One region of the Asticcacaulis solisilvae genome, then DNA from elsewhere that is predicted to be linked to it. Evidence: predicted binding sites of a transcription regulator. Region 1 holds the regulator's gene; each other region holds the start of a gene.
What was found. Region 1 encodes LexA, which represses DNA repair genes until DNA is damaged. Its sites were predicted from a motif close to ATGTTCNCNANNTGTTCT; they were not measured.
Positions count from the first base shown of each region.

Region 2: a site for LexA is predicted at 1,539-1,556, ahead of ssb (single-stranded DNA-binding protein). Genes of this name have one in related genera too.
Region 3: a site for LexA is predicted at 1,708-1,725, ahead of recA (recombinase RecA). Genes of this name have one in related genera too.
Region 4: a site for LexA is predicted at 1,259-1,276, ahead of AB8717_RS01065 (putative DNA modification/repair radical SAM protein). Genes of this name have one in related genera too.

Region 1 is NZ_CP166196.1:2,469,673-2,472,647, reverse strand. It holds gene trpC (indole-3-glycerol phosphate synthase TrpC) at 183-974, shown strand; gene lexA (transcriptional repressor LexA) at 1,139-1,834, shown strand; gene AB8717_RS11685 (ComEC/Rec2 family competence protein) at 1,828-2,975, opposite strand, start outside.
Region 2 is NZ_CP166196.1:2,766,074-2,769,048, reverse strand. It holds gene AB8717_RS13140 (transcriptional regulator) at 1-101, shown strand, start outside; gene AB8717_RS13135 (hypothetical protein) at 235-909, shown strand; gene AB8717_RS13130 (hypothetical protein) at 976-1,458, shown strand; gene ssb (single-stranded DNA-binding protein) at 1,706-2,209, shown strand; gene AB8717_RS13120 (TonB-dependent receptor) at 2,488-2,975, shown strand, end outside.
Region 3 is NZ_CP166196.1:3,180,532-3,183,506, forward strand. It holds gene alaS (alanine--tRNA ligase) at 1-298, opposite strand, end outside; gene recA (recombinase RecA) at 524-1,606, opposite strand; gene AB8717_RS15095 (hypothetical protein) at 1,879-2,975, shown strand, end outside.
Region 4 is NZ_CP166196.1:227,505-230,479, reverse strand. It holds gene AB8717_RS01075 (ferritin-like domain-containing protein) at 1-775, opposite strand, end outside; gene cutA (divalent-cation tolerance protein CutA) at 881-1,141, opposite strand; gene AB8717_RS01065 (putative DNA modification/repair radical SAM protein) at 1,279-2,511, shown strand; gene AB8717_RS01060 (TIGR03915 family putative DNA repair protein) at 2,508-2,975, shown strand, end outside.

The sequences.
Region 1 (2,975 bases):
AGTGAAGCGCTACCCGTAAAGTCAATCATCAGAGATGCCATAAAAGTCCCTGATTTGATTTCAAAAGATGAAAATGGTAACGCTCACGCCGCCGTTCGCCATAACGGAAAGTGTGAGTAGTGTAATTTGTGAAGCGTGTTAGCGTCGCGACCGTGATCGCACAGCACGGCTTGGAGGGCGCAATGCTGGATATCCTGGAAAAAATCGCGACCTACAAGCGCGAAGACGTGGCCAATCGCCGGACGTCGACGACGCTCGACGACCTCGAATCGCAGATCGAGCATATCGGCCCGACGCGCGGCTTCATGAAGGCCCTGGTGCGCAACAAACCTGACAATGGCCTGTCGCTGATCGCCGAGATCAAGAAGGCATCGCCGTCCAAGGGTCTGATTCGCGAGGACTTCGATCCGCCCTTCCTGGCGCAGGCCTATGAAAAGGGCGGCGCGTCGTGCCTGTCGATCCTGACCGACAATCCCAGCTTCATGGGGCATGAAAGCCACTTCCAGTCGGCGCGCCAGGCCGTATCCCTGCCCTGCATCCGCAAGGAATTCCTGGTCGATACCTGGCAGGTGACCGAATCGCGCGCCATCGGTGCCGATGCGATCCTGGTCATCATGGCGATGATCGACGACGAACTGGCCGAAGACCTGATCGCGGCTGCGAAGCACTACGGCATGGACGCCCTGGTCGAGGTTCACGACGCCGCCGAAATGGAGCGCGCGCTTAAGCTCGAGTCCAAGCTGATCGGCATAAATAACCGCAATCTCAGGGATTTCCACGTCGACCTGAAGGTCACCGAAGACCTGGCCGGCATGGTCACCAAGGACCACGTCCTGGTCGCCGAAAGCGGTATCTTCACGCATGACGACGTCAAGCGCCTCTCCAACACAGGCGCCACGGCGATGCTGGTCGGTGAAAGCCTTATGCGTCAAGGCGACGTTACAGCGGCAACGAAGGCGTTGCTGGGCGGCTGAACTGTAGCTTTTGGCTTGCGCTAACGCTTCGCGCCTTCAGCGCGGGCGTTAACCATTTGCCCCCTTGACAATCGATTAGAACACACACAGAACACTTGCCATATGTTCATGGCTTGTTCACCGGTATGCGGTAAGAACAGGCAAGATCAAGACAGGTGTCCATCATGCTGACGACCAAACAACGCGAACTCCTGATGTTCATTCACGAGCGCATCAAGGAGAGCGGCGTGTCGCCGTCCTTCGACGAAATGAAGGAGGCGCTGGATCTGGCGTCGAAGTCGGGCATCCACCGGCTGATCACCGCCCTTGAGGAACGCGGCTTCATCCGCCGCCTCGCCCACCGCGCTCGCGCGCTGGAGGTCATCAAGCTGCCCGACCAGGCGACGACCTCGGCGCCGCCGCGCGGCCGCCAGGCCTTTGTGCCGCAGGTCGTCGAAGGCAAGCGCCCGGACGCTGTCCGCCCGGTCAACGACGATACGCGCGAACTGCCGCTGCTTGGCAAGATCGCCGCTGGCGTGCCGATCGAGGCCATGGGCCAGGAACGCGATCGTCTGAAGGTTCCCGAAGTCATGCTGGGGGCCGGTGAGCACTATCTGCTCGAGATCGAAGGCGATTCGATGATCAATGCCGGCATTCTCGACGGTGACTTCGTCATCATCAAGAAGACCGATACCGCCCAGTCGGGCGAGATCGTCGTGGCCCTGGTCGACGGCGACACGGCGACGCTCAAGCGCCTGCGCAAGAAGGGTGCGTCGATCGCGTTGGAGGCCGCCAACCCGGCTTACAAAACGCGTATCTACAATGCCGACGAGGTCAGCGTTCAGGGCCGTCTGGTCGGCCTGATGCGCCGCTATCACTGATCTTCGGCTTCGGAAGGTTCTGACCAGGGTCTATGGCCGCGCAGGGGCTGCGCGGCCTTTATCGTCCATGACGCACCGGCGCGTGTCAGTTCCATCGCGCCCAGCCGGCGGAAATCGCCCGACGAAATGTGGTTCACGCCATGGCATGTGTCCGGCCAGTCGGCCAGCGGGCTTCGCAACACCACGAGGTCGCTGTTGAGGCAAAGGGTATCCAGGGCAATCGCCGATGGCGGCCTGTTGGAAAACCAGAAGCCGATGCGCAGTTTCGCGTCCGGCAACGGCGTGCAGGCATACCCCGAACAGTCATAGTCGCGCGCCGCGATATCGGCCGGCTTCAGGCCATAGCGCTGCGACCATTGTTCAAAGCCGTAGCGCTTGACCTTGGGCCGCAGCACATAGGCCTGTGCGCCGGTGCGAATGGCGGCATTGCCGCCGGTGGGATCGATCCAGACGTCCGTTGCCGGCAGGCGCGGCCACCACAGGATGCTCAGCGCCGGAACCAGGCCCAGCCATCGCATTCGCCCGCGGACAAGGCAGGCCCACACCACGCCCAGGAACGAAATAGCCAGGACGTAATCGGGCGCCGCCGGCCAGTTGAGAACCGCGCCGGGAATGCCTGAGACGATGGCGGCGACCTTGCCGATCAGCCACAATCCGCACGCGGCGATGCGCAAGGCAAAAACGCCGACGGGCGTAGCCGACAGGATGGTACCGATGGCCAGGGCCGGCATGACGACGGCGGTGATCGGGGCTTCGAACAGGTTCGACACAAGCCCGTAAACCGAAAAGCGGTTGAAATAAGCGATGGCGAACGGCGTCGTCGCTGCCGTGGCGACAATACTGACCTTTAGCGACAGCCACAGTCCTTCAATCGATGACTGGACGGTCCTGACCCACCAGGGCACGTGGATTTCGCGGATCGGCGCGTGATGGACCTCGGCCAGGGCCAGCAAGGCGGCGGTAGCCGCGAACGACATCTGGAAGCCCGGCTGGATGACAGCTTCGGGGGTCAGCAGCATGACCACGAGGGCCGCGATGGCCAGTGAATGAAGGCTGAGGGCCTTGCGGTCGCACAGGATGGCCAGGAATGCGACGATGGCGACCACGGCCGAGCGTACGGCGGGCGCCGGTGCGCCCGACA
Region 2 (2,975 bases), 300 kb from region 1:
CGGCCTACCTGACCAGCCAGATATCGAACTACCAGGCGGCCCTGGCGCGCCTGTCCGGCGGCCAGCCGACCAGCACGGCCAGCCTGCTGCTGGGCGGTTGACGCGTACGCCTATCATAAAAAAGCCGCACAGCGGAATTAGACGATCGCTTGCTCATGGTGCTTGAGCGGCCCTGCGGCCTCGCGTAGAGTGCGCGAAATGGCCCGGGCAGAAACGTCGTCGAAGGGGGAACTTATGGCAGGCATGAATCAGAAACGCTGGATCGGCATTTCCGTCGGTGCGGCGGTCGCGATCGCGATCGCGGTCTTTCTGGCGCTCGGTTTGTCCAAGGGCCACAAGGACGACAAGAAGATGAACGATCAGCCCCCCGGGCTGACCTTCACCGTCGCCGATACGCCGGCCACGCTCGATTCCAAGAAGCCGCTGCGTTGCTACGTCAACGGCGCCTATGTCGGTGACCTGACCCTGGCCGATTGCGCCAAGAAGAACGGCGTCGCGGCCCAGGCGCTTGATGTCGGCCTGGATGACAACGGCAATGTCGTGGCGGCGCCCACGGGCTCGCTGACGCCGGTTCCGGGCGCGCCGACCTCGGCCACCGCCAATCCGGCGGCGCCGGGCGATGCGGCCGAAGTGGTGCCGGATACCCAAGCCGCGCAAGGACCGACGGCTGCCTGCCTGCGCTACAGCGGCAACGAATGGAACCGCCTGTCGGATTCGCTGACGCTCGGCCAGTGCGCGCGCCTGCTTTACGACGGCCGCTGCGTGTCGCCGGGCTCGGCCCAATACGGCCGCTGGGGCGAAAAGACCCTGCGCCTGGTGCCGCACCGCGTCGAGGTTTCGGACGACAATGCGACCTTCCGCACCCTGGTCGACCAGGGGCAGGGCTGTGCCGTCCCCATGGTGAAGTAGGGGCTGACTTTCCTCCCGGGGCGTGATTAAGTACCGGTACGGATTACAAGATTCACGGGGACCCCCATGCGCATTTCATCAGTCGTGCTTTTCAGCCTTATGGGCATGGGACTTGTGACGCTTTCGGCCTGCGACGAGGTCAAGCCGCCGCGCGACGAAGGCGTCTGCTACTTCATCGGCCATGTCGGCAAGGACAAGAACGGCCACGACAAGCTCAAGTTCAACGAGGTCAGGCGCAATGTGCCGGATCTGGAGCACTGCGCCGTCGAAATCTACAATGTCCGCCGCGGCTTCATGACGACGGGCACGGCGGGCCCGGTGACCGAAGGCGTCTATCAGGGCACCTTCCTGTTCGCAGCCAATGGCGAAGTGCGCATGGCGACCAAGTATGACGGGCCGCAGTTCCCGTTCCTGGTCGTCGCCGGCAACCAGCTGGTTTCGCCCAGCGCCGCCCATGTCGACGACACCCAGACCGATGGCGGTAAACCGGAAACCATCGTTGTGCCCAAGGATCTTCCCAAGGCGCCGGACGCGGCGCCGGCCAAGTAGACGCACCCTATTTTGTGCTGACAGAGCGCCTCCCTTTCGGGAGGCGCTTTCTTTTTTGCTGGCGGCCTTCATCGCGGTGTGGTACAAATAGGGAACAAATGATTAACAGGAAAGTTAATTCATCCACGGGCGATGCGTTGGAATTCGCTCCGGAAGGTTCTAGTCTCGGTCAGATTCGCGGATTTTCACCGCATGTGTGTCGTGGCGGGCAAAAAGCCTGGTGCGGCAGTTCGGAAAGGCAAGTCAAATGGCGGGAAGCGTCAACAAGGTCATCATCATCGGCAATCTGGGCAAGGATCCGGAAATCCGCACCCTGAACTCGGGCGAGCGCGTCGCCAACCTGACGGTCGCTACGTCGGAACAGTGGCGCGACAAGGCGACCGGCGAGCGCAAGGAAAAGACCGAATGGCACCGCGTCGTCATTTTCAACGACAACCTGGCTAAGATCGCCGAGCAATACTTGCGCAAGGGCTCGACCGTCTATCTGGAGGGCAGCCTGCAAACGCGCAAGTGGACCGACCAGCAGGGCCAGGAAAAGTACACGACCGAAATCGTCCTGCAACGCTTCAATGGCAACCTGACGCTGCTCGGTGGCCGCGGTGACCAGGGCGGTGGTGGCGCCTCGTCCGGCGGCGGCTACAACGACTATGAAGATTCCTACGGTGGCGGCGCCCCGGCCTCGGCCGGTCCGAAGCAGACCTCCAAGCAGCCGGCCCAGAGCTTCGATCTCGACGACGAAATTCCGTTCTAGACCCGGCGTTTATCATTGCTGAGCGGGCCCGGTAGTTCGTGACTGCCGGGCCTTTGTTTTGGTGCAACCCGGCTGAGGATGTAGTATCTTAAAATACTATACAGTAATTATTTCTCGTTTAATCTCTTGATCGCGCCGTTTTTCTGAAATTTGCGGAAGATTCACCATTTTATGTAACGCTTTCCTCTGGCCTGGAGGAAAGTGGTGGCGATTGTTACTATTGTCCCCGGCGGGTTTGAGCCTCTTGTGGAGCTGCCGGTCACGCCGGTGGGACATTTATGAAATTTGCGAAAACGACATCGGCGCGCAAGGCGTTGACGGTTACGACCTTGTGCGGCGGCATGCTGACCGGGCTGGCCCTGCCGTTGGTCATGCTTTCAAGCCTCGGGCCGACGGTGGCGAGCGCCCAGGACTATACGTCAGGCGCCGTTTCCGGCCGTGTCACCGATGCGTCCGGCAAACCTGTAAACGGTGCGACCCTGGTGTTGACCTCCCGGGCCCGCAGACTGGCGCTGACCCTGACATCGAGCGCTTCAGGCCGGTTTTCGGGCACCGGGCTGGAGCCCGGCGACTACGACGTTACTGTCCGGGCGCCTGGTTACGACGACTACAAGACGGGCCTGACAATCGTCATCTCCGAGGAAGCGCGGCTTTCCGTTCCCCTGACCGCCACGGGCTCTCAGCCGACGGTCGTCGTCAAGGGCAGGGCGCGCCAGGACTTCACCCGGACGACGACCGGGTTGACGGTCGATGTCGATACCCTGGC
Region 3 (2,975 bases), 710 kb from region 1:
CGCCGAACGAGAAGTTGCCGAGCATTTCGAAGAAGGTGTGGTGGCGAGCCGTATAGCCGACATTGTCGAGGTCGTTGTGCTTGCCACCGGCGCGCACGACCTTCTGCGAGGTGGTGGCGCGCTTGTACGGGCGTGTTTCAGCGCCGGTGAAGACGTTCTTGAATTGCACCATGCCGGCATTGGTGAACATCAGCGTCGGATCGTTCTGCGGAACGAGCGGCGACGAAGACACCACCTCATGGCCTTCGGCCGCAAAGTAATCGAGGAAGGTCTGACGTATCTGGTTCAACGACGGCATGGTGGACTGACCGCTCCGGCAAGTGTGACCGGACATGCAATTCCGGCAAAAGTGACATGCCTATATAGCCATGATGGCTCAAGCGCAAAGCTCTTTGCGCAAGCCAGTCCATTTGCTCCATCCGTAGAACAAAAAAGCGCCCCCTGTTGCCAGGGAGCGCTTTATCAGACCGAACGGTAAAGGGTTTGGGCACTACCGCCCGGCCCGAATTCCTTATCCGATGCCTTACAAGGACTCGTCGCCCTCGTTGGCGTCGGCTTCCGGCGTGCCCAGCAGTTCTTCCGACAAGGCGACCGACTTGTTGCGGATACCCTTTTCGATCTCGGCGCACATGTCCGGATTGGCCTTGAGGAAGTCGCGTGCATTGTCGCGGCCCTGGCCGATACGCGTCGAGTTGAACGAGTACCAGGAGCCCGACTTTTCGACGAGGCCGGCCTTGACGCCGAGATCGATGATTTCACCGATCTTCGAAATGCCATGGCCGTACAGGATGTCGAATTCGACTTCGCGGAACGGCGGGGCGATCTTGTTCTTGACGACCTTGACCTTAACGTTGTTGCCGATGACTTCGTCACGCACCTTGATCGAGCCGGTGCGGCGGATGTCGAGGCGAACCGAGGCGTAGAATTTCAGCGCGTTGCCGCCCGTCGTTGTTTCCGGCGAGCCGTACATGACGCCGATCTTCATGCGGATCTGGTTGATGAAGATGACGATGCACTTCGACTTGGAGATCGAACCCGTCAGCTTGCGCAGGGCTTGCGACATCAAACGCGCCTGAAGACCCGGCAGGCTGTCACCCATGTCGCCTTCGATTTCGGCACGCGGAGTCAACGCGGCCACCGAGTCGACGACGACGATATCGACGGCGCCCGAACGGACCAGCGTATCGGTGATTTCCAGCGCCTGTTCGCCGTTGTCCGGCTGCGAGACCAGCAGGTCGTCGAGATTGACGCCCAGCTTCTGCGCATAGACCGGGTCGAGCGCGTGTTCGGCGTCGACGAAGGCCGCGGTGCCTCCCGCCTTCTGGATTTCAGCGACCGTATGCAGGGCCAGGGTCGTCTTGCCCGACGATTCCGGACCGTAGATTTCAATGACGCGGCCCTTGGGCAGGCCGCCGATGCCCAGCGCCATGTCTAGGCCCAGCGAGCCGGTCGAAATCGACTCGATCTGCTCGACGACGCCATTGGCGCCCAGTTTCATCACCGAGCCCTTGCCGAAGGCGCGATCGATCTGCGCCAGAGCGGCTTCGAGCGCGCGTTGCTTTTCCGTTTCGTTCTTACCCACGAGTTTCAACATTGCCTGAGACATAAAACCAAACCTTCCTATGTCAGATTCCCTCGCCCGAGGGCCAGTTCGTTCTGCGATGTGTCTTCAATTTATCGACAAAACCTGTGTACTCTTTTTGTTCCATGTTCGCAAGATGTTCTCATTAAATATTTCACCGGCCGGAACGCCGCGAAAGCGCCCAGCACCATCCTTTTGAATTTTCGTGGCTTTTCATTTTGACACAGTGCGCGACAAACTGTGACTTGCGGGATATACCCGCTATATAGTCCTTATCGGCATCGAAAGGACGGCGCATGATATCCCGAGCACGCCTGATCGGCAGCCTGACCCGCATCGAAAGCCGGATCAACCGCCCCCTTGTCTTCGCAGCGGCTGTCGTCGCGGTGATGGCCCTGACCGCGCTGTTCGGCATCCTGTTCGGCTATATCAGCGTCGATTCGTGGTACTACATGCTGCTGGCCCAGACCTTCCGGCACGGCCAGGGCTTCCGCCTGCACGGCGAATACCTGGCCGTATATCCAGCCGGATATCCGATGATTCTGGGGCTGACCGCGCCCAATACCGATTTTTCCACCCTGGTCGTCAGCAGCAAGATCGCCAACCTGCTCCTGCTGTCCGGCAGCTTTTTCATGCTGTGGAAGGCATCGAAGAATCCTTTGATGGCGGCCGTCTGCGTGCTCAATCCCGTCGTCCTGCTGATCGGGCTCTATACCTGGTCGGAAAACCTGCTCTTTTTCTGCTTTTCCGGCGCGCTTTTCGCCATAACGCGGCTGTCGGCGCGCAACGACTGGAAGAATCACGTCCTGCTCGGCGTCTTTTTGGTGCTGGGCTGCCTCGCGCGATATGTCTTCGCGCCCTTTGCCCTTATCCTGTGGCTGTCGACCTGGATCGCCTTCGACCGCAAGACCGCCATCCGCGCCCTGCCGGCCTTTGCCGTTACCGGCCTGCTGTTCGTCGCCTATCACGAGTTCAACCGCGAAACGACGGGCTTCGGCACCGGCATGCCACGCGTGCCGGCGCCGGAAAGCTTCTACCTGATCTGCGCCGATTTCGTGCAGGCCTTTGCCGGTATCGCCATATGGGTTGTGGCCGCCCTCGTCATCCTGATCGTCCTCGGCTGGCGGCAGATACGTTTTTCGCCGCCCGACCGGAAAGACTCCGCCGCCACCTTCCTGTTGCTGGCCGGCGCTGGCTTCCTGGCGCTGGCCTTCATACTGCGCGCCCGCACCCTGTTCGACCCCTTCGGCACGCGCACCATCGGGTACGGTATTTCGCTGATGGCCGCGGGCCTGGCCGGTCTTTACGTCCACCTGAAACGCAACCGTGCCCTGCCCGTCGCCGCCATCCTGGTTTCCGGCGTCTTTTCAGCCGTCTATGCCGACGGCACCGC
Region 4 (2,975 bases), 1.9 Mb from region 1:
TGAAGTCTGGATCGCGCGCCAGGATCGCGTCATAGGATTCGCGGATCTTGACGAAGCGCGCATAGTGACATCCGGCGCTGTTGTTCGACGCGCCTTCGCCCTGCTCGACGATGGTTTCAATGGCGCGGCAGGCCGAGGCAAGATCGGTGATCCGCACCAGACCGGTCAGGGTCAGGATGTTCGGACAGACCTGGAGCGCCGGATCGCCGCAGAACAGGGCCGGTTCCCCCATTTCGGCCGCCAGCTGCTTCAACGCGTCCTCGACCGACCGGTAGAGGTGACCGACCGTGCGATAGTCCTGCGCCGACGGCATCAGCCGGATGCCGCGCAAGCCCCGTGAATATGTCGGACGCTGATCGAAGCCCTGGCCGTCGGGCTCGTCGCTGCCTTCGGGGCGTTCCAGATAGATAAAGTGTTGCAGGGTGTCGCGATTGAACGGCGCCAGCCGCACCTGGAGGTCCGCCGGATGATAGCCGTTCGACACCGGAAAGTTCGGCCGGTGCAGATGCGCCACGCCGCCCAGCGCATTCATCAGGTTCGACACCAGGGTCAGGTGCGTCATCTCATCGATGGCGACATCGACGATGGCGCGCTGCCAGCCACGGATTTCCTTCTGGATTTCAGGATCAATGCCGTCGTCTGGCTCGGTCTTCAGCGACCAGGCGGCGTAGAGATAGCAGCACATAAGGTTATGCTCGATCTCGGCCGCCTCGCTCAACGTATCAAGCAACTGCTCGCGGTGGCGGATGATGATCGGCGGTTCTTCAGCGGCCATCAGGTATCGCTCCAGGAAGAAAGGGATTTTACGCGATACTGAAGAAACCTATAGCACCGGGCTTTTCCGTGCGTACAGGCCGCCGGATGGCCGGGTTGACGCCGGTCACGCAATCGTGTCGCGCAGCCAGGCTTCGTACTCTGTGCTGACCCACACGACCGGCTGGGCGAGAATCTCGGGCACATCGTAGCTGTGGTGTTTTTTCACCAGGGCTTCAATCGCCGCAAGTTTGTCCGCCACGGTCTTGGCGGTCAACATGATCTCGGCCGAGGTCTCGATCTCGCCCTGCCAGGCATAGGTGCTTGCGATGGGGTGCGTCTGCACGCACGCCGCAAGTCTGGCTTCGACCAGACGTCGCGCCAGCATTTGCGCCTCGGCGCCGGACCCGCAGGCAATGGAAACGGTGACGATATCGGCTGCCATGTCCCAGCATAACGATCACTTTATCGCCGCGCCAGCCTTGGCCGTTGACTTCGCGCAATCAGAACATATCATGAACATTTATGAAGCGCACTCTCAAAGAAAAGCTGGCCATCCTGTCCGACGCCGCCAAGTACGATGCCTCCTGCGCGTCGTCCGGCACGACAAAGCGCAATTCGGCGAAGTCGGGCGGGCTGGGATCGACCGAAGGGTCCGGCATCTGCCACGCCTATGCGCCAGATGGGCGGTGCATATCGCTGCTCAAGATCCTGATGACCAATGTTTGCATCTACGACTGCGCCTATTGCATCAACCGGTCGTCGTCGAATGTCGAGCGCGCGCGGTTCACGCCGGAAGAGGTCGAGTGGCTGACGCTCGAATTCTATCGCCGCAACTATATCGAAGGCCTGTTCCTGTCGTCGGGCATTATCCGCAATTCCGACTACACGATGGAGCAGATGGTGCGCATCGCCCGCGATCTGCGCATCGTGCACAATTTCCAGGGCTATATCCACCTCAAGACCATCCCGGAGGCGTCGGCCAAACTGATCGAGGAGGCCGGGCTGTTCGCCGACCGTTTGTCGATCAATATCGAACTCCCGACCGATGCCGGCGTCGAAAAATTCGCCCCGCAGAAACACCCGGCCAATATCCGCAAATCGATGGGCGAACTGAAGACGCACATCGATGCAGCGTCCGAACCGACCCTGCGGACAAAACAGCGCAAGCGTTTCGCCCCGGCCGGCCAAAGCACGCAGATGATTATCGGCGCCGATCCGGCGACAGACGCCACCATCCTCGGCACCAGCGCCGGACTATACGGCACCTATCAGCTCAGGCGCGTCTATTATTCGGCCTTTTCGCCCATTCCCGATGCGTCGTCCTTGCTGCCGCCGGCCAGGCCGCCGCTGATGCGCGAACACAGGCTTTACCAGGCCGACTGGCTCTATCGTTTCTATGGTTTTGGAATCGACGAGATCACCACGGCCCGGCCGGACGGTATGCTCGACCTCGAGGTCGATCCCAAGCTGGCCTGGGCGCTGGGCAACCGCGACCGCTTTCCCGTCGACATCAATACGGCCGAGCGCGAAATGCTGCTGCGCGTGCCGGGCTTCGGCGTGCGCACGGTCGATGCGCTCATTAACGGCCGCGCCCATACGCGCATGGGGCTCGATGATCTGAAACGCCTCAAGGTGTCGTTGAAAAAGGTCAAGCCGTTCATTGTCGCCGATGGCTGGACGCCGCTCAAGGTGCTCGACCGCGCCGACCTGCGCACCCTGTTCGCGCCCGAACCCCGGCAACTGAGCCTGCTATGAGGACGATGCGGTTGCGTGGCCGCGGCGACTTCGCGGAATGGCGTCTGGCGGCGCGACGATTGCTCAACGACGGCACTTCGCCGGAAGCCGTCACCTGGACGGCCGAAGACACCAGCGATCTGTTCGGATGCCTGGAGACGTCCGGTCCCGCGCCGACGCCCGCCACGATCACTGTCTCGAAAGCCTTTGCCGATCTGGCTGAAAGCATTATCTGCCATAGTGACCCGGCGCGCTTCGCCCTGGCCTACCGCCTGCTCTGGCGGCTGCAATCGGAACGCCACCTGCTGGAAATTGCCTCCGACACCGACGTCACCCGGGCGCGCATGATGGCCAAATCCGTGCACCGCGACGACCACAAGATGCGCGCTTTCGTCCGCTTCAAGGATATTGGAAATGAAGGCCCAAGACGGCGCTTTATGGCGTGGTTCGAGCCCGATCATTTCATCGTCGCGCGCGCCGCCCCT